DNA from 2 places in the Streptomyces sp. NPDC018019 genome. Region 1 is predicted to be linked to the other one. Evidence: predicted binding sites of a transcription regulator. Region 1 holds the regulator's gene; the other holds the start of a gene.
What was found. The regulator HspR, encoded in region 1, represses chaperone genes until heat shock. The targets are predictions, from matches to a motif close to TTGAGNNNNNNNNNCTCAA.
Positions count from the first base shown of each region.

Region 2: a site for HspR is predicted at 3,549-3,567, ahead of lon (endopeptidase La). Genes of this name have one in related genera too.

Region 1 is NZ_JBIRGD010000021.1:50,731-65,703, reverse strand. It holds gene ACH4FX_RS29730 (spermidine synthase) at 1-181, opposite strand, end outside; gene ACH4FX_RS29725 (DUF2617 family protein) at 352-870, opposite strand; gene ACH4FX_RS29720 (hypothetical protein) at 1,171-1,464, opposite strand; gene ACH4FX_RS29715 (pyridoxal phosphate-dependent aminotransferase) at 1,736-2,914, shown strand; gene ACH4FX_RS29710 (hypothetical protein) at 3,062-4,276, shown strand; gene ACH4FX_RS29705 (YbjN domain-containing protein) at 4,365-4,901, opposite strand; gene clpB (ATP-dependent chaperone ClpB) at 5,046-7,694, opposite strand; gene ACH4FX_RS29695 (pyridoxamine 5'-phosphate oxidase family protein) at 8,134-8,538, shown strand; gene ACH4FX_RS29690 (hypothetical protein) at 8,682-8,930, shown strand; gene ACH4FX_RS29685 (hypothetical protein) at 8,927-9,331, shown strand; gene ACH4FX_RS29680 (heat shock protein transcriptional repressor HspR) at 9,392-9,844, opposite strand; gene dnaJ (molecular chaperone DnaJ) at 9,850-11,025, opposite strand; gene grpE (nucleotide exchange factor GrpE) at 11,068-11,727, opposite strand; gene dnaK (molecular chaperone DnaK) at 11,724-13,586, opposite strand; gene ACH4FX_RS29660 ((Fe-S)-binding protein) at 13,936-14,973, shown strand, end outside.
Region 2 is NZ_JBIRGD010000009.1:240,103-255,075, reverse strand. It holds gene ACH4FX_RS17915 (lysozyme) at 1-295, shown strand, start outside; gene ACH4FX_RS17910 (Uma2 family endonuclease) at 354-911, opposite strand; gene lon (endopeptidase La) at 1,082-3,526, opposite strand; gene ACH4FX_RS17900 (VOC family protein) at 3,649-4,038, opposite strand; gene ACH4FX_RS17895 (rhomboid-like protein) at 4,139-4,864, opposite strand; gene ACH4FX_RS17890 (spermidine synthase) at 5,300-6,034, shown strand; gene ACH4FX_RS17885 (response regulator transcription factor) at 6,113-6,853, shown strand; gene ACH4FX_RS17880 (sensor histidine kinase) at 6,850-8,052, shown strand; gene ACH4FX_RS17875 (multifunctional oxoglutarate decarboxylase/oxoglutarate dehydrogenase thiamine pyrophosphate-binding subunit/dihydrolipoyllysine-residue succinyltransferase subunit) at 8,290-12,096, shown strand; gene fxsT (FxSxx-COOH system tetratricopeptide repeat protein) at 12,178-14,973, opposite strand, start outside.

The DNA.
Region 1 (14,973 bases):
TCAGGTAGGAGGCCAGGGCGACCAGTTCGAGTTCGTAGACGATGCCGCAGGCGGCGCAGACGAAGACGGTGGCCAGGACGAGCAGCCGGCCGGCCCCGGCGGATACGGGCAGTCGCGCCGGACCTCTGGTCTCCGCCGGAAGGGGGGAACCGCGGTGGACTGGATCTGGCGGGTCGATCATGTCGTGAACGCTACGTGACGCCTGGGTGGCCCTACGTCACCCACACGAGCGTAGTGGGCGTTCCACACCGGCGACTTGGCGCACGTGCGTCACGCCGGCCCGGGCCGTGAGCCAGTCGCCCGGCCCGGCCCGCGAGCCGGCGGGCCGGGCCCGGTGCGCGCGGCGGGCCGTCACAGTGCCGCCGTCATCCGGACGCCCACCCGCGTGCGCGTCGCGACCAGACGCCCCTCCTGCGGATAGGCGTGCCAGGTACGCCAGCGCACCTGCCCGTCCTCGCGCTGCGCCAGCATCGCGGTGAACGCGTGCGGCGAGCCCGGGAACGTTCCGGCAAGGCCGTGGGGGTGTTCGGCGACCAGGGCGAGCAGTTCCTGCGCGCGCCCGGCGAACGAGCCGTGCGAGAGCGTCTCGACGTGCGCGGCGAATTCGTATTCCCAGTCGCCGATGCGTTTCGCCACGCCCAGCGGGAGCGGGGTGCTGCTGCCGGGTATGCAGGCGACCGTCTCGGAGCAGGTGCCGCGCTCCTCCTCCAGGAGCACCTGGTGGGAGGCCCCGAGCAGCCGCAACTGGACGTGCACGTCGGCGAGTTCCAGGTCGAGCACGGCGAGAGCCGGCAGCGGCTCCCTGCCCAGCGCCCAGGCCAGGTCGGAGGCACGGGTGTCGGTGTAAGCCGTTTTCAGGGTCGTGAGCATGGGTCGGCTCCGCAAGCACGCAGTGGATGGTGGGCCGGCCTGCCCCGGAGACGGGATCAGGTGGTGTCTGTCTGCCGGCTCGTGCCCACGTGGGGTCCGAGAACTGGGATTCTCTAAGGAGAGGGAATCATGAAAAGAGCGGGGCCCACAGCGTTTTTACCCATCTTCGTAGGGTTTCCATCCCTCAGAGGGCCACTCAGTTCAGTTGTTCAACAGCCCACCGTCCAGCGGGCGTTGGCCCCACCCGGCGCATATGCGGAGATGAATGGTCCGCCTGCATGTGTACGGGGCAGCAACGCGTCAGGAACCGCCGCCGCAGCCCCCTCCGCCGCCACCGCAGGACGAGGACGAGTGCCCGCCCCCGCCGCCCCCGCAGGAGGAGTGCCCGCTGCCGCAGGAGGAGAGCCCGCCGCAGGAGTGGCCATGGTGGTGATGTCCGCCGCCCGGCCCCGGGTCACCGGCCACCCACCAGCCGGTGCCGTCCCGCCGGCCCTTGCGGAGGCTGCGGCGTCCGTCGTCACGGCTCTGCGCCGCGACGGCCACCAGCGCCGCGACCACCCCGCAGATCACCAGGAAGACCATGAAACCCATCATTGCCCCACACTCCTTTCCGTCCCCCGAAGCGAGGCACCCGCTCCGGCACCGCCCGTACCCGGCCGGCCCGGAGCCCGTCGTACATGTCCCTGAATCCCTCTCCGTTCCGCGCTGATCCACTCCGGTGCGATCCGGCGGGTACCGGTGCGTCCGGTCCGCCCGCCGGACGGCCCGCACCGCGACGTGCCGTCGGTGCGGCTCTCATGCCCTGACCGCACCGGCGGCAAAGCACAGTTGAGGAAGTCCAGAGGTTCGACGGAGGATGGCGGACATGTCACGACCGCTGCTCAACCGCCGCCTCGCCGAGTTCGGTACGACGATCTTCGCCGAGATGTCCGCGCTCGCCGTACGCACCGGATCGATCAACCTGGGACAGGGCTTCCCCGACACCGACGGGCCCGAGGAGGTCAGGGAGGCGGCGGTCCGCGCACTGCGCGACGGCCGCGGCAACCAGTACCCGCCCGGCCCCGGCGTCCCCGAACTGCGCGCCGCCGTCGCCGCGCACCAGCACCGCTTCTACGGCCACCTCGGCATCGCCCCCGACCCCGACACCGAGGTCCTGGTCACCGCGGGCGCCACCGAGGCCATCGCCGCCTCGCTGCTCGCCCTCCTGGAGCCCGGTGACGAGGTGATCGCGCTGGAGCCGTACTACGACTCCTACGCCGCGTGCATCGCGATGGCGGGCGGCACCCGCGTCCCGGTGACGCTGCGCCCGTCCGCCGAGGACGGCACATACGCCCTCGACCTCGACGAGCTGCGCGACGCCATCACCGACCGCACCCGCCTCATCCTCCTCAACACCCCCCACAACCCCACCGGCACCGTCCTCGACCGCGCCGAACTCACCGAGATCGCCCGCCTCGCCTGCGAGCGCGACCTGCTGGTCATCACCGACGAGGTCTACGAACACCTCGTCTTCGAGGGCGAGCACATCCCGCTGGCGTCCCTGCCCGGCATGCGCGAGCGCACCGTCACCATCGGCTCGGCCGGCAAGACCTTCTCCTTCACCGGCTGGAAGGTCGGCTGGGTCACCGCGTCCCCGGAGCTGATCGGCGCCGTCCGCTCCGCCAAGCAGTTCCTCACCTACGTCTCCGCGGGGCCGTTCCAGTACGCGGTCGCCGAGGCGCTGGCGCTGCCGGACAGCTACTACACCGGGCTGCGGGACGATCTGCGCGCCAAGCGCGACCTGCTGGCCGACGGCCTCGCCGCCGCCGGTTTCCGCGTCTTCCGCCCGTCCGGCACGTACTTCGTCACCACCGACATCCGCCCCCTCGGCGAGGAGGACGGCTTCGCCTTCTGCCGCGCCCTCCCGGAGCGCGCCGGCGTCGTGGCCATCCCCAACGCCGTCTTCTACGACCACCAGGACCAGGGCGCCCCGTACGTCCGGTTCGCCTTCTGCAAGCAGGAGAAGGTCCTCCGGGAAGCGGTCGACCGCCTCCGCGGCCTCTGAGCGGACCCGGCCCCGCGCGCCCCTGTGCACCACCCGGCCGGCCTACAGGGGTCGCGTGGCGGGCGGGCGGCACCGAGAGTCGTGGTGTCGGGGTGCGCCGGGCGCCTGGGCCCGGTGTGGGGCCGCCGCGCGTACCGGAGGTGTTTCGTGTCCGCCGAGACCGTCGACACCGCAGCCGCCGCGCCACGGCCCGGCTCCGTACGCGTCCACGTCCGGGCCGCGCTGCGCCGCGCGGCGCCGGCCCTCGCGCTCTTCGCGGCCATCCGCCTCGCGGGCGCCCTGTGCACGGCCCTGTGGGCCTGGCGCACCGGCCGCCACCCGCGCAATCTGCTCGGCGCCACCTGGGACTCGAACTGGTACCTGAGCGTGGCCCGGTACGGCTACGGCTCCCCGACACCCCACCACATGTGGCCCCCGGAACCCCTCGCCGACCTGGCCTTCTTCCCCCTGTACCCGGCGCTGATCCGCGGTCTGTCCGCCGTCGTGCCGGGCGGCGCGCTCAACGCCGGGCTGCTGCTCGCGTGGACGGCCGCCGCCGTGGCCGCCTGGGGGATCTTCGCGGTCGGCGCGCACCTGTACGGGCGGCGCGCCGGCACGTTCCTCGTGGCGCTGTGGGCCCTGGTCCCGCACGCCGTCATCGAGTCGCTGAGCTACACGGAACCGCTGCTCACCGCGCTGGCCGCCTGGGCGCTGTACGCGCTGCTCACCGACCGCCCGCTGTGGGCCGGGGCGCTGGCGGTCCTGGCCGGTCTGGCCCGGCCGAACGGCCTCGCGGTCGCCGCGGCGGTGATGGCGGCGGCGGCCGTACGGACCTGGCGGCGCGGGCGCGACCGGGACGGCCCCGGACCGCGGCAGGGACGCCCCCTCCGGCACTACTGGGCAGCGGCCCTGATCGCCCCCACGGGCTGGCTCGCCTACGTCCTGTGGGTGGGCGCCCGCACCGGCGCCGGGCCGCGCGGCTACTTCCAGGTGCAGGAGATCTGGGGCTCCCGCTTCGACTTCGGCCGGGACACCCTGCGGTCCGTGAAGCGGCTGTTCCTGCACGACGGGGCGCTGGTGCAGCCCATGGCGGCGGCGGTGATCGCCGCGGCGTTGCTGCTCCTCGTGCTCCTGGTGCTGGACCGGCCGCCGTTGCCGCTGCTCGTCTACGCCGCCGTACTGGTGGCGATCGCGCTCGGCGGCACCGGTTACTTCCCGTCCAAGCCGCGCTTCCTGCTGCCCGCCTTCCCGCTGCTCCTCCCGGCGGCGGTCGCGCTGGCCCGCGCCCGGCCGCGCACCGTCGTGCTGGCGACGGGCTCGCTGGCCGTGCTCTCCCTCGGCTACGGCCTGTACCTGCTGACCATGGCGCCCGAGCCGCTGTGAGCCCGCCCGGGAACGGCGGCGGGCCCCGGAGCGGATCGCTCCGGGGCCCGCCGGTGCCTGCGGCGCACGGCCTGCGGCGGCGCGGAGGCTACGCCTCCTCGTCACCCGGCTTCGCGTCGCCGTCACCCTCGATGTCGGCCTCCAGGCCGAGCTGCTCGACGATCCACTTGTCGAACTCGATCGACGCGCGGACCCAGCTGACCGTGCTCGACACGAAGTGCTCAAGCGCGACGCCGGTGCCGATCAGCATCGACGCCTCGCCGATCAGGCGGACCGTGCCGTCGTCGTGGGTGTGGGTGTACGCCTTGGGCCACAGCGTCCGGCGGTTCCAGTCGTCGATCGCCTCCAGCAGCTTCGGCTTGTCGTCGATGCCGTGCGGGCGGTCGTAGAACGTACGGACGGAGAAGATCTGCTGCTCCTCCTCGCCGCGGAACATGAAGTACGTGCGGAACTGCTCCCACGGGGCGGCGAGGTCACCCTCGTCGTCGACTACGTACTTCAGCTCCATCTGGTCGAGGAGCTGCTTGACCAGGTCCTGGTCGGGCAGGACGGGACCATCAGGCCCCGACGGCTGCGGTTCGGGCTGGCCCCCGAAATTCGGGATCGAGGACGGGTCGATGCTCACCGTGGAATTCCCTTCGTATGGTCCTCGCCATCCTCCCCCATCCCGGCCCCGTCCTGGCAAGCCCGCCGCCCCCTCTCCGCTCTGGGCCGAACCGGCCCGGCGGAAAGGAAGGCGGCGGAACACCCGTGACCGGTCCGGTGCGCCTTACCGTACGGGGCCGACGACCAGCGAGCGGCCGTCCTCGGCGACGTCCACTCGTACGGTGTCGCCGTCCCGCACCTCGCCCGCCAGGATCGCCTTGGCGAGCTGGTCGCCGATGGCCGTCTGGACCAGGCGGCGCAGCGGGCGCGCGCCGTAGGACAGGTCGGGCCCCGGGAAAGCCTCCTGAGGCTGGTCCACGACCGGCTCCTGGCCGAGCCAGGCCAGCCAGGTCAGGGCGCGGTCGGTGACGTCCAGCGTCAGCCTGCGGTCGGCGAGCCGGCGCTGGAGGTGGCCGATCTGGATGCCCGCGATCCGCTGGAGCTGGTCGGTGCCGAGCGGGTGGAAGACGACCAGGTCGTCCAGCCGGTTCAGGAACTCCGGCCGGAAGGACGCCCGCACCGTCTCCAGGACCTTCTCCTTCTTCTGGTCCTCCTTCAGCAGGGGGTCCATCAGGAAGGTGGAGCCCAGGTTCGAGGTCAGGATCAGGATCGTGTTGCGGAAGTCCACCGTGCGGCCCTGGCCGTCGGTGAGCCGGCCGTCGTCCAGCACCTGGAGCAGAACGTCGAAGACCTCGTGGTGGGCCTTCTCCACCTCGTCCAGCAGGACGACGCTGTACGGGCGGCGGCGGACCGCCTCGGTGAGCTGGCCGCCCTCCTCGTAGCCGACGTAGCCGGGCGGGGCGCCGACCAGCCGGGCCACGCTGTGCTTCTCGCCGTACTCGCTCATGTCGATCCGGACCATCGCCCGTTCGTCGTCGAACAGGAAGTCTGCGAGCGCCTTGGCCAGCTCGGTCTTGCCGACGCCGGTCGGGCCGAGGAAGAGGAACGAGCCGGTGGGACGGTCCGGATCGGCGATCCCGGCGCGGGTACGGCGCACCGCGTCCGAGACCGCCCGGACCGCCTCGGCCTGGCCGATCAGACGCTTGCCCAGCTCGTCCTCCATGCGCAGCAGCTTCTGCGTCTCGCCCTCCAGCAGGCGGCCGGCCGGGATGCCGGTCCAGGAGCCGACCACGTCCGCGATGTCGTCCGGGCCGACCTCCTCCTTGACCATCGAGGACTTGGCGTCCTGGGACGCCTCCTGCTCGGCCTCGGCCGCCGCGGCCTCCTCCAGCTCCCGCTCCAGGCCCGGGATCTCCCCGTACAGCAGCTTGGAGGCGGTGTCGAAGTCACCGTCGCGCTGGGCGCGCTCGGCCTGGCCGCGCAGCTCGTCCAGCTTCTCCTTCAGCTCGCCGAGGCGGTTGAGGCCCTGCTTCTCCTTCTCCCAGCGGGCGGTCAGGCCGCGCAGCTCCTCCTCCTTGTCGGCGAGGTCCTTGCGCAGCTTCTCCAGGCGCTGCACGGAGCCGGCGTCGGTCTCGTTCTTCAGCGCCAGCTCCTCCATGCGCAGCCGGTCGACGGAGCGCTGGAGCTCGTCGATCTCCACGGGCGAGGAGTCGATCTCCATACGGAGGCGGGAGGCCGCCTCGTCCACGAGGTCGATGGCCTTGTCCGGCAGGAAGCGGGAGGTGATGTAGCGGTCGGAGAGGGTGGCGGCGGCGACCAGCGCCGAGTCCGCGATCTGCACCTTGTGGTGCGCCTCGTACCGGCCCTTGAGGCCGCGCAGGATCGCGACGGTGTCCTCGACGGTCGGCTCGGCGACCAGCACCTGCTGGAAGCGCCGCTCCAGCGCCGGGTCCTTCTCGATGCGCTCGCGGTACTCGTCCAGGGTCGTGGCGCCGACCATGCGCAGCTCACCGCGGGCCAGCATCGGCTTGAGCATGTTGCCCGCGTCCATCGCGGAGTCGCCGCCGGCGCCGGTGCCGACGACCGTGTGCAGCTCGTCGATGAAGGTGATGATCTGGCCGTCGCTGGACTTGATCTCCGCGAGGACGGTCTTGAGCCGTTCCTCGAACTCACCGCGGTACTTCGCGCCCGCCACCATCGCGCCCAGGTCCAGCGCCACCAGCCGCTTGTCGCGCAGCGACTCGGGCACGTCGCCCTTCACTATCCGCTGCGCCAGGCCCTCGACGACGGCGGTCTTGCCGACGCCGGGCTCGCCGATGAGCACCGGGTTGTTCTTGGTGCGCCGGGAGAGCACCTGCACCACCCGGCGGATCTCCTGGTCCCGGCCGATGACCGGGTCCAGCTTGCCGTCGCGCGCCGCTGCCGTGAAGTCCGTGCCGAACTTCTCCAGCGCCTTGTACGTGCCTTCCGGGTCCGGGTTGGTCACCCGCCGGCCGCCCCGGCTGTCCTCGAAGGCGCTCAGCAGCTTCTTGGCCGTGGCGCCCTGCTCCGCCAGCAGCTCGCCGGTGCGGCCGCCCTTGGCGGCGATGCCGATGAGCAGGTGCTCGGTGGAGATGTAGTCGTCGCCCAGCTCCTTGGCGCGCTGTGCGGCGTCGGCGATGACGGCCAGCGTGTCCCGGTCCGGCTGCGGCGGGGCGACGGTCGAGCCCTGCACGCTGGGCAGGGCGGCCAGCTGGCGCTCGGCGCCGGAGCGCAGCGCGACGGCGTCCGCCTCGACGGCGGCCAGCAGGTCGGTGACGTTCTCGTTGTCCGTGCCGGCGAGGAGGGCGAGCAGCAGGTGCGCGGGGGTCATGTCCGCGTGTCCGGCCGTCACCGCCCGCTCGTTGGCGGCGCTCAGCGCCTCGCGGCTCTTGTTGGTCAGCTCGGCGTCCACTCGCGCGCTCCTCCTTGTGCTCGTGTGCGTGGTCGGTGCCGCGGTCCGCGCGGCCAAACCTGCTCAGATCAACGTCCGATAAGTTGAGTCTATTCCACTCAAGGCCGATCCGGACACCGTACGGCGTCTTCCGGCCCTTCTACGGGTGCACCGGGGACGGCGGGCCATGCCGTTCGCGGCCCTTCCGGTTTGCCCGTGCAGGCCCCCGGGACCCGCCGTACGGGCACCGCCGACCCCCGTACACCCCCGCCCGACCTGCCTCCGTCGCCCCGGCTTCGGCCGGCCCTGGCGGCCATGGAACCGGGCGCTCCCGCCTCCGTCCTCGCAACACATACGGCGCTTTTGCGGCATCTCCCCGTTGGCTCCACGCTGCCTTCACGGTTCCTTTGCAGCCCCTGCGCACGGCATCCCCACAGGAACCCCAATTACTCTTCCGCTCATGGCCCACGACCTGGATGACCTCAGCCCCGAGTACCTCGCCTTCTGGAGCGAGCACCTCATGTGCACGCTGACCACCCTGCGCCCCGACGGCACGCCCCACGTCGTCCCGGTCGGTGTCACGTTCGACGCGAACCAGCGCATCGCCCGTGTGATCACCCGTAAGGACAGCGCCAAGGTCGGCCACATCCTCGCCGGGGGCCCGGACGGCGCCCCGGTCGCGGTGTGCCAGGTCAGCCGCAAGCGCTGGGCCACCCTGGAGGGCGTCGCCCGCATCCGTACGGACGCGGACGTGGTGGCGGACGCGGTACGGCGCTACGCCGAGCGGTACGGCCGCACCCCGACGCCCAAGCCCGACCGGGTGATGGTGGAGATCACCGTGACCCGGGCGCTGGGCCGCGCGTAGCTCACCGGCCGGCCAGGTCCGTACCTGGCCGGATTCGGACGGCGTGGTTCCACCGCGGTACCCGCCCCTGCTATGCCGAACGCGGAAGCCCACCGCTCGCGAAACGACACCCCGCGGAGCGAAGCACGGCAGCTGGAGAGCGTATGGCGTCTGCATCCCGCACCGGACCGGCCCCCGCCCGTACCGGCATCCGCGCTCCCGCACCCCGCCACCGGCCCGTCCGCGCCGAGCTGTGCCCCCGCTGCGGCGGCCAGCTCGCCGTGAACCAGGACGGCTGGGCGATCTGCCATGCGTGCGGATACGCCTCACCGCCCGGCACCGCCCCTCCACCCCGGCACGCGCACGGCGGTATCGTCACTCCCACACTCGCCACGTCCCGGGGGGCACGATGAACTCGGTCCGAGTGACGGCGATCGCCTGCCTCATGCCGCTGTCGGGGCTGGACGACGATCCGTTCCTGGTGGACGACCGCAGCCAGCACGCCATGTGCACCCGCTGGGCCGAGGCCCGCGACTACGACCTGACCTGCCGGCTGAGCGTGCACCAGCTCCGCGCCGACCACGCCGCGCTGTGGCAGGACGTGGAGGCCGGGCTGGTGGACGTGTTCGTCGCCCCCAACCGCCGCGCCCTGGAGAACGCCATCGCCTCGGCCGACGAGTTCACCGCCCGCTGCGCCGCCGCCGGCGTCCGCCTGGAGATCGCCGACTACGACGAGCCGGTCTACACCAGCGCGATGAAGTCCCAGGTGCACCGCCGCCTGTCCATGCCGACGGCCGGCTACAACGGCTGCTGACACAGCGGCGGGGCCGGGCTGCGCTGTGCACCCCGGCCCCGGCCTGCGGTCGATGCCGGCCTACTCGGACCGCCTCTTCGGACGCCACACGACCAGCGCGCCGGTCTGCTGCACATCCTGATACGGCACCAGGTCCCGGCGGTACGAGGCGTGCACGGCCGCCTCCCGCTGCTGCATGGCGGCAGCCGCGCCCTCGACCGCGTGCTGGAGCTCGGCGACCCGCTGCCGCAGGGCCGCGACCTGGTTCTCCAGTTCGATGATGCGCTTGATGCCGGCGAGGTTGATGCCCTCGTCCTGCGACAACCGCTGCACTTCCCGGAGGAGTTCGATGTCCCGGGCCGAATAGCGCCGGCCGCGCCCCGCCGTACGGTCCGGCGAGACGAGGCCGAGCCGGTCGTACTGCCGCAGGGTCTGCGGATGCAGACCGGAGAGCTGAGCCGCGACGGAGATGACATACACCGGCGACTCTTCGGTCAGTTCATACGGGTTCCGACGCCCGCCCCGGCCATCCATCCGACTCATGCTCCCTTCGCGGCCTGGAACAGCTCCGCCCGCGGGTCCTCCCCCGCGGTTGCCTCACGGTAGGCCTCCAACGACTCCCGTGCCGTGTCGCCGAGGTCCTTGGGGACGCTCACCTCGACGGTGACCAGCAGGTCGCCGCGGGTGCCGTCCTTGCGCGTCGCACCCTTGCCGCGCACGCGCATCGTACGTCCGTTGGGAGTCCCGGCCGGCAGTTTGAGCGTCACCGGCGGGCCGCCGAGTGTCGGCACCCGCACCTCGCCGCCCAGCGCCGCCTCCGGGAAGGTGACCGGCACGGTGACGGTCAGGTTGTCACCCTTGCGGCCGAAGACCGGATGGGCGTCGACGTGCACGACGACGTACAGGTCGCCGTTCGGGCCGCCGCGCTCGCCCGGGGCGCCCTTGCCGCGCAGCCGGATGCGCTGCCCGTCGGAGACGCCCGCCGGGATACGCACCTGCATCGTGCGCGAACTGGTCGCCCGACCGCTGCCCTTGCAGACGTCGCAGGGCGTCTCGGCTATCAGGCCGCGGCCCTTGCAGTCCACGCACGGGTCGGTGAGCGAGAAGCCGCCACCGCCGCCGCGGCTGACCTGCCCGGTGCCGACGCAGGTCGGGCAGACGCGCGGCGTGCCGTTCTTGTCGCCGGTGCCCGAACACGCCTTGCACGGCGCCTGGCTGGACATCCGCAGCGGGACCGTCGCCCCGTCCGCCGCCTCGGTGAAGCTGAGCGTCACCTCGGACTCGACGTCCTGGCCGCGGCGCGGCTGCGTACGCGTACCACCACCGCGGTTGAACAGGCCGCCGAAGACGTCGCCGAGCCCGCCGCCGAAGCCGCCGCCCGCCGAGCCGCCCTGCGCGCCGCCTCCGAAGAGGTCGCCCAGGTCGAAGTTGAACGATCCACCACCGGCGCCGCCGGGGCCCGCGCGGAAGCCGCCGTTGCCGAACAGCGCCCGCGCCTCGTCGTACTCCTTGCGGCGCTTGGGGTCACCGAGGATGTCGTTGGCCTCGGAGATCTCCTTGAAGCGCTCCTCGGCCTTGGCGTCCCCCTTGTTGGCGTCCGGGTGGAACTCCCGGGCCAGCTTGCGGTACGCCTTCTTGATCTCCGCCTCGGTGGCGTCCTTCGGGACGCCGAGGACCTTGTAGTAGTCCTTCTCCACGAAGTCCTTGGTGTTCATCCCCGACGTCCCTCCTCCCGTACTGCTTCTTCCGCCGCCGCGTCAGCCCTCGTCCGGGCCACCGCTCTCCTCGTCCGAAGCCTTGGCGTCGTCCTCCGAGGCGGCCTTGCCGGACTGCGCGCCCGGCTGCGGCTCGGCCACCGCGACCCGCGCGGGGCGGATCGTTCGTTCACCGATGCGATACCCCGGCTGGAGGATGGCGACGCACGTGGTCTCCGTGACATCCGGAGCGTACGAGTGCATCAGCGCCTCGTGGATCGTCGGGTCGAAGGGCTCGCCCTCCTTGCCGAACTGCTGGAGGCCCAGCTTGGCCACCACGGTCTCCAGCGACTCGGCCACCGACTTGAAGCCGCCGACCAGCTCGCCGTGCTCCCGGGCCCGGCCGACGTCGTCGAGCACGGGCAGCAGCTCGGTGAGCAGATTCGCCGCGGCGATCTCCTTCACCGACACCCGGTCCCGCTCCACCCGACGGCGGTAGTTCTGGTACTCCGCCTGGAGCCGCTGGAGGTCCGCGGTGCGCTCGTTGAGCGCGGTACGCACCTGGTCCAGCTGCGCCGTGAGAGCTACGTCCTGGTTCGCTTCCCCGGCCGGGGCCGAGCCCGCCTTGTCGGCGGACTCGGCCTGCGCCGCGTCATCAGGGGTCTGTGCGGCTTCGGCGGGGACGTCGGGCTTCTCCTCGAAGCCCGGAGTCTCCTCCGTCACGCGGCACCGTCCTTCTTCGGCTTCTCGTCGTCCACGATCTCGGCGTCGACCACGTCGTCGTCGGCCTTGGCCTGCTGGCCGGCACCGGCGGCGCCCTCGGCACCGCCCGCGGCCGCACCGGCGGCCTGGGCGTCGGCGTACATGGCCTGGCCCAGCTTCTGGCTGACCGCGGCGACCTTCTCGGTCGCGGTGCGGATCTCGGCCGTGTCCTCGCCCTTGAGCTTCTCCTTCAGCTCGGCGACGGCGGTCTCGACCTCGGTCTTCACCTCGGCGGGGACCTTCTCCTCGTTGTCCTTGAGGAACTTCTCCGTCTGGTAGACGAGCTGCTCGCCCTGGTTGCGGGACTCGGCGGCCTCGCGGCGGCGGTGGTCCTCGTCCGCGTACTGCTCGGCCTCCTGGCGCATCCGGTCGACCTCGTCCTTCGGCAGCGAGGAGCCGCCGGTGACGGTCATCTTCTGCTCCTTGCCGGTGCCGAGGTCCTTCGCCGCGACGTGCATGATGCCGTTCGCGTCGATGTCGAAGGTGACCTCGATCTGCGGCACGCCGCGCGGGGCCGGGGGCAGACCGGTCAGCTCGAACATGCCGAGCTTCTTGTTGTACGCCGCGATCTCGCGCTCGCCCTGGTAGACCTGGATCTGCACGGAGGGCTGGTTGTCCTCGGCGGTGGTGAAGATCTCCGAGCGCTTGGTCGGGATCGTCGTGTTCCGCTCGATGAGCTTGGTCATGATGCCGCCCTTGGTCTCGATACCGAGGGACAGCGGGGTGACGTCCAGCAGGAGGACGTCCTTGACCTCACCCTTGAGGACACCGGCCTGCAGCGACGCGCCGATGGCGACGACCTCGTCCGGGTTGACGCCCTTGTTGGCGTCCTTGCCGCCGGTCAGCTCCTTGACCAGCTCGGCGACGGCCGGCATCCGGGTCGAGCCGCCGACCAGGACCACGTGGTCGATCTCGGACAGCTCGATGCCGGCGTCCTTGATCACGTTGTGGAACGGGGTCTTGCAGCGCTCCAGGAGATCCTGGGTCAGCTGCTGGAACTGCGCCCGGGTGAGCTTCTCGTCCAGGTGCAGCGGGCCCTCGGCGGAGGCGGTGATGTAAGGCAGGTTGATCGTCGTCTCGGTGGAGGACGACAGCTCGATCTTCGCCTTCTCCGCGGCCTCGCGCAGGCGCTGGAGCGCCATCTTGTCCTTGGACAGGTCGACGCCGTGGCCGTTCTGGAACTGCTTGACCAGGTAGTCGACGACGCGCTGGTCCCAGTCGTCACCACCGAGGTGGTTGTCACCGTTGGTGGCCTTCACCTCGACGACACCGTCGCCGATCTCCAGCAGCGAGACGTCGAACGTACCGCCACCGAGGTCGAAGACCAGGATGGTCTGGTCGTCCTTCTCCAGGCCGTAGGCCAGGGCCGCGGCGGTGGGCTCGTTGACGATGCGCAGGACGTTCAGGCCCGCGATCTCGCCGGCCTCCTTGGTGGCCTGGCGCTCGGAGTCGTTGAAGTACGCCGGAACGGTGATGACCGCGTCGGTGACCTTCTCGCCCAGGTAGGCCTCGGCGTCCCGCTTGAGCTTCTGCAGGATGAAGGCGCTCATCTGCTGCGGGTTGAAGTCCTTGCCGTCCAGGTTCACCTTCCAGTCGGTGCCCATGTGGCGCTTGACCGACCGGATCGTCCTGTCGACGTTGGTGACCGCCTGGCGCTTGGCGACCTCGCCGACCAGCACCTCGCCGTTCTTGGCGAAGGCGACGACGGACGGCGTGGTCCTGGCGCCCTCGGCGTTGGTGATGACGGTGGGCTCACCGCCTTCGAGAACACTGACGACGGAGTTCGTCGTGCCCAGGTCGATGCCGACCGCACGTGCCATTTCGATTCCTCCATGACTTGAGTGGAACAGGCTCAAGGGTGCAGCACGTCCAGCGTCCTGTCAATTGACCTGAGCCGGGCTCACTCAACTTTTATGTCGAGCGCCCCGTCATCCACGGTACGGGGGACGCGGCGGCGGGCGCGAAGGGTTGCCTGCGCGACACAGATCACCGGCCGGGCGGCTTCATGGGGCTCGGGATACTGGGTAACCTCAGCGCAGACCCGAAAAGTTACTGCTTAGTAATCGCTGTAGATCCCGTCCCCGCGGACTCCGTGTACCCCTCGTACGTACGCGCAGCCCCTCAAGTATTCCCCGTAACCCCCGCACTCGCAGGCCCGAGGAGCCACCCATGCAACTCGCCGCGATCATCGTGTCGCTGGTCCTAATCGCGGTCGGCGTAGCACTGTTCGGCCGTGCCATCCTGCAGATCGTCCGCCGGCTGCGGCTCGGCCAGCCCGTGCCGGCCGGCACCCGGACCGACGACCCCAAGCAACGCACGGTCACGGTGGTCAAGGAGTTCCTCGGCCACACCCGGATGAACCGCTGGGGCGTGGTGGGTGTCGCGCACTGGTTCGTGGCGGTGGGCTTCTTCTCGCTGCTGCTGACGATCGTCAACGCCGTCGGCCAGCTCTTCAAGGCCGACTGGCTGCTGCCCGTCATCGGCGAGTGGGCGCCGTACAACGTCTTCGTCGAGTTCCTCGGCACGATGACGGTGCTCGGCATCCTGGTCCTGATCGGCATCCGGCAGCTGAGCAGGCCGGGCGCCGCGGGCCGCAAGTCCCGGTTCACCGGCTCCAACACCGGCCAGGCGTACTTCGTCGAAGCCGTCATCCTGATCGTCGGCGTCTGCATCTTCATGCTGCACGCGCTGGAGGGCGCCCAGCACCACGTGGACGGCTACGAGGCATCGTTCTTCATCTCGTACCCGGTGGTCTCGTGGCTGGCGGGCATGGACGTCGCGACGCTCCAGAACCTCACCTACTTCTTCGCCGGCCTGAAGATCGCGACCTCCTTCATCTGGATGATCACGGTCGCGCTGAAGACCGACATGGGTGTGGCCTGGCACCGCTTCCTGGCCTTCCCGAACATCTGGTTCAAGCGGGAGTCCAGCGGCGATGTCGCACTCGGCGCGCTCCAGCCGATGACCAGCGCGGGCAAGCCGATCGACTTCGAGGACCCGGGCGAGGACGACCAGTTCGGCGTCTCCCAGGTCGAGCACTTCTCCTGGAAGGGCCTGCTCGACTTCTCCACCTGCACCGAGTGCGGCCGCTGCCAGTCGCAGTGCCCCGCCTGGAACACCGGCAAGCCGCTGTCGCCGAAGCTGCTGATCATGGCGCTGCGCGACCACGCGCACGCCAAGGCCCCGTACCTGCTCGCCGGCGGCGGC
Region 2 (14,973 bases), on a different contig from region 1:
GGCCGGCCTGATCAGCTGGATGCAGGACTTCTTCGCCACGTACAAGGCGCGCACCGGCCGGGACGCCGTCCTCTACACCTCCACCAGCTGGTGGAAGCAGTGCACCGGCAACTACGCCGGCTTCGGCTCCGTCAACCCGCTGTGGATCCCCCGCTACGGCTCCTCGGTCGGCGAACTCCCCGCGGGCTGGGCCTTCCACACCATCTGGCAGTACACGTCGTCGGGCCCCACGGTCGGCGACCGCGACCGGTTCAACGGGGCGTATGAGCGGTTGCAGGCGTTGGCCGACGGGTGAGACAGGCGGGGGCCCCGGCGCGAGGCGCGCGCCGGGGCCCCTGAACCGACGTATGCCGTCACTCCCTGCCGAACTCCGTCGTCTCCAGCGTCAGACCGACAACCGTCCCCGTCAGGTCCACCGGGTCGCCGAAGTCCAGGGTCAGGTATCCGTGGTACTTCCCGTCCTTGGGCAGCGTGTGGAGATGCCACGTACCGGTGTACGGGTCGACGATGAGGTAGACCGGGACCTCGGCCACCGCGTAGGTCTCCAGCTTGGGGCCGTAGTCGTTGCTCGCCGTCTTCCGGGAGATGACCTCGGCGACGAGTTCGATGTCCTGATACCGCCAGCGCCCCTTGTCGTCCCTCTCCGCGCCGTCCCGTAGCGCGACCACGTCGCAGGCGAAGCCGTTGAGGTCGCCGGGGAAGTCGATGCGGACATCGGACTTCACCCGCTTCCTCGGGTACTTCACGCGCAATTGCTCGACGATCTCCAGGATGATGTCCCAGTGGTTGTCCCGTTGCGGCGACAGGAAGATGGCCCCCTCGACAATCTCTGTCTTATAGCCCTCGGGGATGGGCATCCGCTCCAGCCAGTCGAACATCATGTCCAGGCTGAGCTTGTCGCTGTCGGCCATCTCGATCTCGATCCTGTTGTCGGTCAGCTCGATGGTCACCGTGCGCTCCTCCCCACCGCCGCGTTGTGCGGGCAGTCGCGCAGTACAACGATACGCACGGTAGTCGGGACACGCGCGCGGCCCGGAGCCCCGTGTCCGGGGTTCCGGGCCGCTGTTGCCGGCCGCGTCCGTCACGCCGCGGCCGGGACCTCCGGGGCGGCCGGGGCCAGGGCCGGGGTCAGGGCCAGGTCGAGGACCTGGCGGACGTCGGAGACGGGGTGGACGGCGAGGTTCTCCAGGACCTCGGCGGGGACGTCGTCCAGGTCCGGCTCGTTGCGCTTGGGGATGATCACGGTGGTGATCCCCGCCCGGTGCGCCGCGAGCAGCTTCTGCTTGACGCCGCCGATCGGCAGCACCCGCCCGGTCAGCGAGACCTCACCGGTCATCGCCACGTCCGGGCGCACCGGCCGGCCGGAGAGCAGCGAGGCCAGCGCCGTCGTCATCGTCACGCCCGCGCTCGGGCCGTCCTTCGGCACGGCGCCCGCCGGTATGTGCAGGTGCACGCCGCGCTCCTTCAAGTCGCTGACCGGCAGCTCCAGTTCCGCGCCGTGCGAGCGCAGGAAGGAGAGCGCGATGTGCGCGGACTCCTTCATCACGTCGCCCAGCTGGCCGGTGAGCCGGAGGCCGGACGCGCCGGTCTCCGGGTCGGCGAGCGAGGCTTCCACGTACAGGACGTCGCCGCCCGCGCCGGTGACCGCGAGGCCGGTGACCACGCCCGGTACGGACGTGCGCCGCTCGGCCGGGTCCTGCGCCGACTCCGGGGTGTGGTGCGGGCGTCCGATCAGCGGGCGGAGCTCGTCCTCGTCCACCGTGAAGGGCAGGTCGCGCTCGCCCAGTTCGCTCTGGGCCGCGATCTTGCGCAGCAGCCGCCCGACGGCCCGCTCCAGGTTCCGTACGCCCGCCTCGCGGGTGTACTCCCCGGCGAGCTTGGCCAGCGCCCCGTCCGTGAGCGTGACCTCGCCGGTCTCCAGACCGGCCCGCTCCAGCTGGCGCGGGACCAGGTGGTCCCGGGCGATGAGGACCTTCTCGTCCTGGGTGTAGCCGTCCAGCCGGACCAGCTCCATGCGGTCGAGCAGCGGCTCCGGTATGGCCTCCAGGACGTTGGCGGTGGCCAGGAAGACCACGTCGCTCAGGTCCAGCTCGACCTCCAGGTAGTGATCCCGGAAGGTGTGGTTCTGCGCCGGGTCGAGGACTTCGAGGAGGGCGGCGGACGGGTCGCCCCGGAAGTCCGAGCCGACCTTGTCGACCTCGTCCAGGAGGATGACCGGGTTCATCGAGCCGGCTTCCTTGACGGCGCGCACGATGCGGCCGGGCAGCGCGCCGACGTACGTACGCCGGTGGCCGCGGATCTCCGCCTCGTCCCGTACGCCGCCGAGCGCGACCCGGACGAACTTGCGGCCCATGGCGCGGGCCACGGACTCGCCCAGCGAGGTCTTGCCGACGCCGGGCGGGCCGATCAGCGCCAGCACGGCGCCGCCCGCCCGACGCCCGCCGCCGCCCGTGCCGGAGTCGCCGGCCGGCCCGCCGACCGGGCCCAGACCGCGGTCGGCGCGCCGCTTGCGCACGGCCAGGTACTCGGTGATGCGCTCCTTGACGTCCTCCAGGCCGGCGTGGTCGGCGTCCAGGACCTCCTTGGCGCCGGGGATGTCGTACGCGTCCTCCGTGCGCTCGTTCCACGGCAGTTCCAGCACCGTGTCCAGCCAGGTCCTGATCCAGCTGCCCTCGGGGCTCTGGTCGCTGGACCGCTCCAGCTTGTCGACCTCCTTGAGGGCCGCCTTGCGGACGTCCTCGGGCAGCCGGGCGGCCTCGACGCGGGCGCGGTAGTCCTCGCCCTCGTCCTCCGGGTCGCCGTTCAGTTCGGCCAGCTCCTTGCGGACGGCCTCCATCTGGCGGCGCAGCAGGAACTCGCGCTGCTGCTTGTCCACGCCTTCCTGGACGTCCTTGGCGATGGCCTCCGCCACGTCCTGCTCGGCGAGGTGCTCGCGCAGCGCTTCGGTGGCCTGCTTCAGGCGGGCCACCGGGTCGGTGGTCTCCAGCAGCCGCACCTTCTGTTCGGTGCTCAGGAACGGTGAGTAGCCGGAGTTGTCCGCGAGCTGCGAGACGTCGTCGATCTGCTGGACGCGGTCCACGACCTGCCAGGCGCCGCGCTTCTTGAGCCAGTCGGTGGCCAGCGCCTTGTACTCCTTGACCAGCTCGGTGACGGCGCCGGGCAGGGGGTCGGGCACCGTCTCGTCGACGGTCGTGCCCTCCACCCACAGGGCGGCGCCGGGGCCGGTCGTCCCCGCGCCGATCCGCACCCGGCCGAGGCCGCGGATCAGCGCGCCGGGGTCACCGTCGGACAGCCGCCCGACCTGCTCGACACGGCCGAGCACGCCGATGGCCGCGTAGGCGCCGTCGGTCCGCGGCACCAGCAGCACCCGCGGCTTGTCACCCGGGGAAGCGGCGGCCTGCGCGGCCTCCACCGCGGCCCGTACGTCCGCTTCGGAAAGGTCCAGGGGCACCACCATGCCCGGCAGGACGACTTCGTCGTCGAGCGGCAGCACGGGCAGAGTGAGCGAAGTGGACGTCGAAGCCATGATCTCCCCTTCGGCAGGCAAGTTGAGCAATACCCGCTCAATGCTTGTGAGCCTCGGGATGTTCCCCGGCGGCTGTTCGCTGTGAGCGATCAGCCGCCGGGGCGGGCCGTGCCGCCCGACGGTCAGCCCTGGGCCATGTGCATCAGTTCCCAGACATGGCCGTCCGGGTCCTGGAAGCTGGCGCCGTACATGGGGCCTTCCTCCATGACCGGCTTCCAGGGGCTCGCGCCCGCTTCCAGGGCCTTGGCGAGCAGGGTGTCGACTTCCTCCCGGCTGTCGCAGGACAGACAGGTGAGGACTTCCTTCGTCTTCGCGGCGTCGCTGATGTCGCCGTTGATGAAGTCCCGGAAGCGGTCCTCCTGGAGGAGCATGACGGAGATGTTCTCCTCGACGACCATGCACAGGGTGTGCTCGTCGGAGAACTGCGGGTTGAAGGCGAAGCCGAGGCGGGTGAAGAACTCGCGGGACGCGGTGACGTCCTTCACCGGCAGGTTGACGAAGATCATTCGCATGGTGTGCCTCTTCCTGACGGAGCGGGGCCCCGGCCGTCGCGGCCGGGTGCAACCCTCGCTCCACCTCCCCGTCGAGCCGTGGAGAAGCGTGTTCAGGAAGCTAGCAACGGCCACTGACAACCGGCCCGTACCGCGGCCCGCGGCGGCGTCGCAGCAGGCGCCAGGTGAGGGTGCCGAGGACCAGGGCGAGCAGGTGGCCCGAGTCGCTCACGGGGTCGGTGGAGAACAGGAGGTTGCCGGCGGCGAACCAGGTCACGCCCGCCAGCAGCGGCCACCGCGCCCAGGCCGGGAGCAGCCCGGCCAGCGCGCCGGTGCAGGTCATCACGCCGAAGCTGATGCCGTAGTCGAGGCGGTGCAGGGCGTCGGCGGGCAGGTGCCCGAGGGCGACCGCGGCGCCCACCGGCAGCTCGGTGGCCAGTGTGGCGACCGCATGGCCGCCGAAGAAGACCGCGGCCGTACGCAGGGCACCGACGCGGCGTTCCAGTGCCGTCAGGACGAGGAGGAAGGCGATGGCGTACGCGGAGGTCATGCCGCCGGCGATCCACAGGGCGCTGGCGACGAGCACCAGCAGGGGCGCGTGCGCGAGGTGCTCGACGTCCGTGCTGGAGCCCTGGAGCAGGGCGGAGACCAGCGTGGGGTCGGCGTGCTCGGCGAAGACGGAGGTCGCGACGAGGAGGAGGGTGTAGCCGAAGGTGAAGGGCGCGCCAAGGGGCGTGGGCAGCAGGCGCCAGGGGCGCGGCGCGCGCCGGAGTCGCGAGCCGATGCGTATCGGGGCGGGCGCGGCCACCCTGGACGCGGGAGCGGGCGCCGCTGCGTCCGTAGACACCACGCCCGCGGGTACGGCACCCGCAGGCACCGCGTCCGCAGCCACGCCGTCCATGGCCTGCCCGGCACCGTCCCCCGCCACCGCCCGCTGTCTGGGAACCCCCGCGAGCGCCCCCTTCGCCCCCTTCTCCCCTGCGGCCGTTACGGCTTCTTCCGTGCCGGGGACACCGGCCGCATCCGTTACGCCAACCCGCCTCACCCGCTCCAGGCCCCTTCCGTGCACGGCGCCGACGGCGCCACCGGCATGCCCGTCCCCCTCGGGCGTGCGCCCCTCGTGGGCGGTGTGCTCCCACGAAGATCTACGTACGGGAACAGCCTGCACGCTCAACCCATGAGTGAGCTGTGCCCGTGACGCGCGTCACCCGAAGCGGTCGTCGTCGCCCGGGCCCGCAATCCGGCTGGACCCGCGCCGCTCCGGTTGGTCAGGATGGCGGTCATGGTTCACCCCGCGCACGCCGTGCCCCACTCCGTGCACGTACCCGGTCCGCCCGCCGACGGCAGCCCGCCCCGGGTGCTCGACCGCCGCGAGGGCCCCTACGGGGAGGCGGTACTGCGGCAGCGGGGCGAGCACTTCGAGATCATCGCCAACGGGTGCTTCCTGATGGACACCTCGGACGGACGGTCCGAGCGGCTGCTGGTGGACGCGGCGCTCGCGGAGCTGGACGACGGACGGCCGTCTCCCGATGTGCTGATCGGCGGGCTGGGCGTGGGCTTCTCCTTGGCGCGGGCGGCGGAGGACGCCCGGTGGGGGCGGATCACGGTGGTCGAGCGGGAGACCGCGGTCGTCGACTGGCACCGCGACGGTCCGCTGTCCGCCGTGTCCGGGGCCGCGCTCGCCGATCCGCGGACCGAGATCGTCGCCGCCGACCTGGTCGGGTACCTCCGCGACGGCGCCGGCGGGCGCACCTTCGACGCGCTGTGCCTGGACATCGACAACGGGCCGGAGTGGACCGTCACCGAGGACAACGGCGGCCTCTACTCCCCCACCGGGCTCGCCGCCTGCCGGGAGCTGCTGACGCCCGGCGGGGTGCTCGCCGTCTGGTCGGCGCAGCCGTCGTCCGCCTTCGAACTCGCGCTGCGAAATGCCGGGTTCACCGGCGTACGTACCGAAGAGATCCCCGTTGTCCGAGGCGTCCCCGACGTGGTGCACCTCGCGCGCAAGGGCGCGTAGCCGACGGTCACACCCTGCCCTTACGCTGCTGCCCAGCAGTACGCGACCAGGCAGCACGGGGACACGCAGGGGCGGGCGATGGATCAGACGCAGACCACCCAGGGCGGCACCGCCGCGGCCACGCCCGGCGCCCAGCGCCGGGTCCTCGTCGTGGAGGACGACCCGACGATCGTGGACGCCATCGCGGCCCGGCTGCGTGCCGAGGGATTCCAGGTGCAGACCGCCACCGACGGGCCCGCCGCGGTGGACACCGCCGAGGCGTGGCAGCCGGACCTGCTGGTCCTGGACGTGATGCTGCCGGGCTTCGACGGGCTGGAGGTGTGCCGCCGGGTGCAGGCCCGGCGCCCGGTGCCGGTGATGATGCTCACGGCGCGGGACGACGAGACGGACATGCTGGTCGGCCTCGGTGTCGGCGCCGACGACTACATGACCAAACCGTTCTCCATGCGCGAGCTGGCGGCCCGGGTGCACGTACTGCTGCGGCGCGTGGAGCGCGCGGCGCTGGCCGCGCACACGCCGCGCAGCGGCATCCTGCGCCTGGGCGAGCTGGAGATCGACCACGCGCAGCGCCGGGTGCGGGTACGCGGCGGCGACGTCCACCTCACCCCGACCGAGTTCGACCTGCTGGTGTGCCTGGCGAACACGCCGCGCGCGGTGCTCTCCCGCGAACAGCTGCTGGCCGAGGTGTGGGACTGGGCGGACGCCTCCGGTACGCGCACGGTCGACAGCCACATCAAGGCGCTGCGCCGCAAGATCGGCGCCGAGCGCATCCGCACGGTCCACGGCGTCGGGTACGCGCTGGAGACCCCGCCGGTATGACGGCCCCCGCCCGACGACGGACGGCCGACCGGAAGGAGCGCCGCGACCGGGCCCGGGAGCGCGCGTGGGACGGGCTGGACGGCCTGCGGGAGCGGGTCTGGGCCCCCTTCTGGCAGCGGGTGTGGGAGGGACTGCGGCCGCTGGACCCGTACCGCTCGGTCAAGGCGGCGCTCGGGGCGCTGGTCATCGTCTCGGTGATCATCACGACGCTGCTGGTGTTCGTCGCCATCCACTCCGACACCGAGCTGCGGGTCATCACGGTCTTCTCGATCATCGCCTCGCTGCTGGTCACCCAGTTCGTCGCGCAGAGCCTGACGGCGCCGCTGGACGACATGACGGACGTGACCCGGGCGATGGCGGACGGTGACTACACCCGCCGGGTGCGGGGCGGGCGGCGGGACGAGTTCGGCGACCTGGCCGACGCCTTCAACCGGATGGCCGCCGACCTGGAGGCGGTGGACACCCACCGCAAGGAGCTGGTCGCCAACGTCTCGCACGAGTTGCGCACCCCGATAGCGGCTCTGCGCGCCGTCCTGGAGAACGTGGTGGACGGCGTGTGCGAGCCGGACCCGGAGACAATGCGGACGGCCCTGAAGCAGACCGAGCGGCTGGGGCGGCTGGTCGAGCACCTGCTGGACCTGTCGCGACTGGACAACGGTGTGGTGCCGCTGCACGCCCGCCGTTTCGAGGTGTGGCCGTATCTGTCCGGGGTGCTCAAGGAGGCCAACATGAGCCGGGGTGCCTCGACGCTGGCGGGGCTCGCCGGCTCCGGCACCCACACCCGTACGGACGTACACCTCCATCTGGACGTCTCGCCGCCGGAGCTGACCGCGCACGCGGACGCCGAGCGGCTCCACCAGGTGGTGGCCAACCTGATCGACAACGCCATCAAGCACAGCCCGCGGCACGGCCGGGTCACGGTGCGGGCGCGCGCGGGCGAGACGCCGGAGAGCCTGGAGCTGGAGGTGCAGGACGAGGGGCCCGGCATCCCGGAGGCCGAGCGGCACCACGTCTTCGAGCGCTTCAACCGGGGCGACCCGGCGGCCCCGGGGCCGGGCAGCGACGGCGGTACGGGGCTGGGCCTGGCCATCGCGCGCTGGGCGGTGGACCTGCACGGCGGGCGGATCGGGGTGGCCGAGTCACCTCGCGGCTGCCGCATCCGCGTCACCCTTCCGGGGACCGACGTCACACGAAGCTGACTCCGCGTGACGTAGGGTCGGTGATGGAAGCACCCACTCCGGGGTGCGGTGGCGATGCCGCGTACCCGCAGACAGGCGAACCTGGTGTGTTTCCCACCGCGTCATGCCCCGAAACCCCTTGCTGAATGTGACGTGCACGACGACTGACCGCCCCGGACTGCACCAAAGGTCCCGAGAGGCGTAGCCTTTATTCCCGCTGTCCACCACCTTAGGAAGCGGAAGAGGGCGGTTGCCGCCGTGTCGCCACAGTCCCCCAACAGTTCGAGCACTTCGACTGACCAAGAGGGGCAGGGTAAGAACCCTGCTGCCGCGTTCGGTCCGAATGAGTGGCTCGTCGATGAGATCTACCAGCAGTACCTCCAGGACCCGAACTCGGTAGACCGAGCCTGGTGGGACTTCTTCGCCGACTACAAGCCGGGTGCGAGCACCACCGCGCCGGCCCCCGCGAGTGACGGCGCCCCCGCCACTCCGGCCTCCGGCCAGGCAGCCCCGGCCGCCGCCGCGCCGAGCGCGCCCGCGGCCCCGGCCACGCCCGCCGCGGCGCAGCCCGCCGCACCGGCGAAGCCCGCCGCGAGCGCCCCGGCGCCCGCCCAGGCCGCCCCGGCCAAGGCCGAACCCGCGAAGACCGCCAAGCCCGCAGCCAAGAAGGACGACGTGAAGGCCGACGAGGCGCCCGCAGGACCGGAACTTGTCACCCTGCGCGGCCCCGCCGCCGCCGTCGCGAAGAACATGAACGCTTCGCTGGAGCTGCCCACGGCCACGTCCGTGCGCGCCGTCCCGGTGAAGCTGCTGTTCGACAACCGCATCGTCATCAACAACCACCTCAAGCGCGCCCGTGGCGGGAAGGTCTCCTTCACCCACCTCATCGGGTACGCGATGGTGCAGGCCCTCAAGGCCATGCCGTCGATGAACTACTCCTTCCAGGAGAAGGACGGCAAGCCGACGCTGGTCAAGCCCGAGCACATCAACCTCGGTCTGGCCATCGACCTGGTCAAGCCCAACGGTGACCGCCAGCTCGTCGTCGCGGCCATCAAGAAGGCCGAGACGCTCAGCTTCTTCGAGTTCTGGCAGGCCTACGAGGACATCGTCCGCCGGGCCCGCAACAACAAGCTGACGATGGAGGACTTCACCGGAGTCACCGCGTCGCTGACGAACCCGGGCGGCATCGGCACCGTCCACTCCGTGCCCCGCCTGATGCCCGGTCAGGGCCTCATCATCGGCGTCGGCGCGATGGACTACCCGGCCGAGTTCCAGGGCACCTCCCAGGACACCCTGAACAAGCTGGGCATCTCCAAGGTCATGACGCTGACCAGCACGTACGACCACCGCGTGATCCAGGGCGCCGCCTCCGGCGAGTTCCTGCGCATCATGAACCAACTGCTGCTCGGCGAGAACGACTTCTTCGACGACATCTTCAAGTCGCTGCGCATCCCCTACGAGCCGGTGCGCTGGCTGCGCGACATCGACGTCAGCCACGACGACGACGTCACCAAGGCGGCCCGGGTCTTCGACCTGATCCACGCCTACCGGGTGCGCGGCCACGTCATGGCCGACACCGACCCGCTGGAGTACGAGCAGCGCAAGCACCCCGACCTCGACATCATCGAGCACGGGCTGACGCTGTGGGACCTGGAGCGGGAGTTCGCGGTCGGCGGCTTCGCCGGCAAGTCGATGATGAAGCTGCGCGACATCCTGGGCGTGCTGCGCGACTCGTACTGCCGCACCACCGGCATCGAGTTCATGCACATCCAGGACCCCAAGCAGCGCAAGTGGATCCAGGACCGGGTCGAGCGCGGGCACTCCAAGCCGGAGCGCGAGGAGCAGCTGCGCATCCTGCGCCGCCTGAACTCCGCCGAGGCGTTCGAGACCTTCCTCCAGACGAAGTACGTCGGCCAGAAGCGGTTCTCCCTGGAGGGCGGCGAGTCCGTCATCCCGCTGCTGGACGCGGTCATCGACTCGGCCGCCGAGTCGCGCCTGGACGAGGTCGTCATCGGCATGGCCCACCGCGGCCGGCTGAACGTGCTCGCCAACATCGTCGGCAAGTCGTACGCGCAGATCTTCCGCGAGTTCGAGGGCAACCTCGACCCGAAGTCGATGCACGGCTCCGGCGACGTGAAGTACCACCTGGGCGCCGAGGGCACCTTCACCGGCCTGGACGGCGAGCAGATCAAGGTCTCGCTCACCGCCAACCCGTCCCACCTGGAGGCCGTCGACCCGGTCGTCGAGGGTGTGGCGCGCGCCAAGCAGGACATCATCGGCAAGGGCGGCACGGACTTCACCGTCCTGCCGGTCCAGCTGCACGGTGATGCGGCCTTCGCGGGCCAGGGTGTGGTCGCCGAGACGCTGAACATGTCGCAGCTGCGCGGCTACCGCACCGGCGGCACGGTGCACATCGTCATCAACAACCAGGTCGGCTTCACCGCCGCCCCGGAGTCGGCCCGCTCCTCCATGTACGCCACCGACGTGGCCCGCATGATCGAGGCGCCGATCTTCCACGTCAACGGTGACGACCCCGAGGCCGTCGTCCGCGTCGCGCGGCTGGCGTTCGAGTTCCGCCAGGCGTTCAACAAGGACGTCGTCATCGACCTGATCTGCTACCGGCGCCGCGGTCACAACGAGACCGACAACCCGGGCTTCACGCAGCCGCTGATGTACGACCTGATCGACAAGAAGCGCTCGGTGCGCAAGCTCTACACCGAGTCGCTGATCGGCCGGGGCGACATCACGCTGGAGGAGGCCGAGCAGGCGCTCCAGGACTTCCAGGGCCAGCTGGAGAAGGTCTTCACGGAGGTCCGCGAGGCCACCACCGCCCCGGCCGCCCCCGAGGTGCCGGAGCCGCAGGCCGAGTTCCCGGTCGCCGTGGACACCGCGATCTCCCAGGAGGTCGTCAAGCGGATCGCCGAGTCCCAGGTCAACATCCCCGAGCGGGTCACCGTCCACCCGCGCCTGCTGCCGCAGCTGCAGCGCCGCGCGGCCCAGGTGGAGGACGACACGATCGACTGGGGCACCGGCGAGACCCTCGCCTTCGGCTCGCTGCTGATGGAGGGCACCCCGGTCCGCCTGTCGGGCCAGGACTCCCGCCGCGGCACCTTCGGCCAGCGCCACGCGGTGCTGGTGGACCGGGAGACCGGCGAGGACTACACCCCGCTGCTCTACCTGTCCGAGGACCAGGCGCGCTTCAACGTCTACGACTCGCTGCTGAGCGAGTACGCGGCGATGGGCTTCGAGTACGGCTACTCGCTCGCCCGCCCGGAGGCGCTGGTCCTGTGGGAGGCGCAGTTCGGTGACTTCGCCAACGGCGCGCAGACCGTCGTCGACGAGTTCATCTCCTCGGCGGAGCAGAAGTGGGGCCAGACCTCCGGCGTCACGCTGCTGCTGCCGCACGGCTACGAGGGCCAGGGCCCGGACCACTCCTCGGCCCGCATCGAGCGCTTCCTCCAGCTGTGCGCGCAGAACAACATGACCGTCGCGATGCCGACGCTCCCGTCGAACTACTTCCACCTGCTGCGCTGGCAGGTGCACAACCCGCACCACAAGCCGCTGGTCGTCTTCACCCCGAAGTCGATGCTGCGCCTGAAGGCGGCGACGTCGAAGACGGCGGAGTTCACCACGGGCGGCTTCCGGCCGGTGATCTCGGACGACGCGGCGAAGGCCGAGGACGTCACCAAGGTCATCTTCTGCTCCGGCAAGGTCTACTACGACCTGGAGGCGGAGCGGGTCAAGCGCGGCGCGTTCGACACCGCGCTGGTCCGGATCGAGCGGCTGTACCCGCTGCCCGGCAAGGAGCTCCAGGCGGAGATCGCCAAGTACCCGAACGCGGGCAAGTACCTGTGGGTGCAGGAGGAGCCGGCGAACCAGGGTGCGTGGCCGTTCCTGGGTCTGAACCTGATCGACCACCTGGACCTGTCCGTCGGTGCCGACATTCCGCACGGCGAGCGTCTGCGCCGCATCTCGCGGCCGCACTCCTCGTCGCCGGCCGTGGGTTCCGCCAAGCGCCACCAGGCCGAGCAGGCCGCGCTGCTCGCCGAGGCGTTCGACGCCTAGTCCGTACGGCGCCCGTGTGACGGCCCGGGGCCCCGCCGCGAACGACCGACGTTCGCTGCGGGGCCCCGGGCCGTCCGGCGCTCAGACCGGCTGCGGTTCGAAGTCCCAGTACGGGCGGCGCCGGCGGCGGGCGGAAAGGGTGTGCGGGTGCTCGGCGCCGAGGGTCTCGGTGAGCTGCTGCACGGCCTCCTGCTCCAGCTTGGCCGCCTCCTGGCCGCGCCGCAGGGCCCGCAGGTCGTCGGCGAGGGCCGTCTTGGCCGAGAGGGTCAGCGGGTGGGTGTCGCCGAGCGTCTGCTTGGCGCGCTCCAGGGTGTCCCGGCTCAGCTCGGCGGCGCTCTCCTCGTCGTCGACGCGGTTGCGGGCACCGGCCGCGTTCAGGGCGCAGCCCAGCGTCCAGGGGTGGTCGGGGCCCATCGCCCGGGTCATACCGGCGAGCGCCTGCTCGGCGATGGCCAGCGCGTTGTCCCGCTCGCCGAATTCCCAGCAGACCAGGCCGGTGTTGCCGAGCGCGCCGACGGTGAACGGGTGGGCCTCGCCGACCAGGGTGCGGTACCGCTCGGCCGCCTCCTCGCCCAGCGCCCTGGCCTGGCCGAGGTCGCCGTGCTCGCGCAGGAACGTGGCGTAGTTGGCCTGCATCATGAGCGTTTCCGGGTGCCGGGGGCCGTGCACCCGGCGGGAGCGCTCCACCACGTCCCCCATCAGCGCGTCGGCCTGGGTGACGGCGCCGGAGCGGCGCAGGCACAGCGCGAGGTTGTGCTCGGCGCGCAGGGTCAGCGGTGTGTGCCGGCCCATCACCTGGTGGTAGAGCCGTACGTTCAGCTCCTGGCGGGACAGCGCGTCGGTGTAGCGGCCGAGCAGGCGCAGCATGCGGGCGTACGAATACGCGGCGCCGAGCGTGAGGTGGTGCCGGGCCCGCAGCTCGCGCTCCCAGACGAGCAGCACCTCGCCGTAGAGGGTGAGCGCTTCCTCGTAGCGGCCGACGGCGCTGAGCGCGGAGGCGAGGTTGCTGCGCGAGGACAGGGTGAGCGGCGCCTCGGGGCCGAGCAGTTCCGTACGGCCCCGGACGACCCGCTCGAAGATCTCCCGCGCCTGTTCGTAGGAGCCCAGTGCCATGAGGGTGCCGGCCAGGCCGTCCTGGGCGCGCAGCAGGGCGCCGTCGCCCGGGTCGCGTTCGGCGGCCAGTTCCTCGACGATGGCGCTGCCGACCGCCTCGGCCTCGCGGTAGCGGCCCAGCCGGCGCAGCATGTTGGCGTGCTGGTGGGTGACCACGAGCATGGTGCGCTGGGTGGGCGCGATGCGGGTGCGCCAGCGGGAGAGGAACTGCTCGCACAGCCGCAGGCCCATCCGGTACTCGCCGCGCACCCGCAGGTATTCGATGCAGTTGAGCAGCAGTTCCTGGACGGAGGTCTCCGGGCTGTCCAGGACGCCGGCCGGCTCCAGGTGCGGGATGAGCGCGGCGTACTGCTCCCAGGTGCGGGTGTCGGAGGGGCTCTGCGGGTCGGCGGTGGCCAGCACCCGGCAGGCGGTGGCGGACATCGTGTCCCGCTCGTCCTCGGACATGTCGCTGCGCAGGAACCGGTGGTAGAGCCGGTGCATCTGGGCCGTCTCCACGGCCGGGTCCGTGGTCGTCTGGGCGACCTGGTAGTCGAGGCGTACGGCCGTGGACTCGGTCAGCCGCCGCAGCGCGGTGTTCCAGGCGATCGGCTCGGCCGCCAGGTCGGCGAGGTATTCGGGCAGGTCGCCGCGGCGGGCGCGGGCGAGCATCGGCACCGGGATGGCGTCCGGGGTGAAGAACGCGAAGAGCTTGAGCAGTTCGACGGCGGCGGGGCTGCGTTCGCGCAGCGTGTTGAGCGTTATGGCCCAGCTGGTCTGGAAGGCCATCGGGTAGTCGGTGGAGATGCGGATGCCGACCAGGCTCGGCTCGCCGCGCCGGATCAGCTCGATGTACTCCCTGGGCGCCATCGGGTTGGCGTCCAGCCAGGCGGCGGTCTGCGCGAGCAGCAGCGGCAGGTCCTGCACGGCGTCCGCGAGCAGGTCGGCCTCGGTGCTGGTCAGCCGTGGGGCGCGGCGCCGCGCGTAGGCGACGGACTCGGTACGGGTGAAGGGCAGCACCTCGATCTCCTGGGCGCTGCCGGAGCCGGACCAGTCCCGGGTGAGGGTGGTGATCAGGACGTGCCCGCGGCCGTCCGGCACCAGGTCCTCGATCTGCTCCATGTCGTCGGCGCTGTCGAAGATCAGCAGCCAGCGGCGGTACGGGCGGCCGATGCGCAGCGCCTCGTGGACGGCGCGGATGCGGTCGCCCAGCTCCTGGCCGACCGGCAGGCCGAGGCGGGTGGCCAGCTCGGCGAGCTGTTCGCGGGCCGCGCCGCGGTTGGTGGCGCTGATCCACCACACCACGTCGTAGTCGTTGCCGAACCGGTGGGCGTACTCGGCGGCGATCTGGCTCTTGCCGACGCCGGAGATGCCGTACAGGGCGATCCGGGTCTCCAGGGGCTGGCCGGCGCCGGGCAGCGGCCCCGCCAGCTTGCCGTGCAGCTCTTCCAGCGCGGCGTCGCGGCCGGTGAACCGGTTGTTGCGGCGGGGGATGTTCCAGATCTCGGGCGGGTCGTTGGGGAAGCGCGGGGCGTCGGCGGCGGGCTCGGTGGGGCGCCGGGCGGCGGCCGGGACGCCGAGGCGGTTCAGGACGCGGCGGTTGGCCTCGACGGCGTCCAGGTCGCGCAGGTCGGCGGGGCGCAGCACGGAGGCGGTGGCGGGCAGCCGCTGGGTGGCGACGCTGACGGCGGCGAACCGGTCGGCGTGGTCCGGTACGACCTCCTGGAGGGCGGCCGTCCACTCCTCGTGGGTCTTGGGGCCGAGTTTGAAGTACCAGTCGTCCAG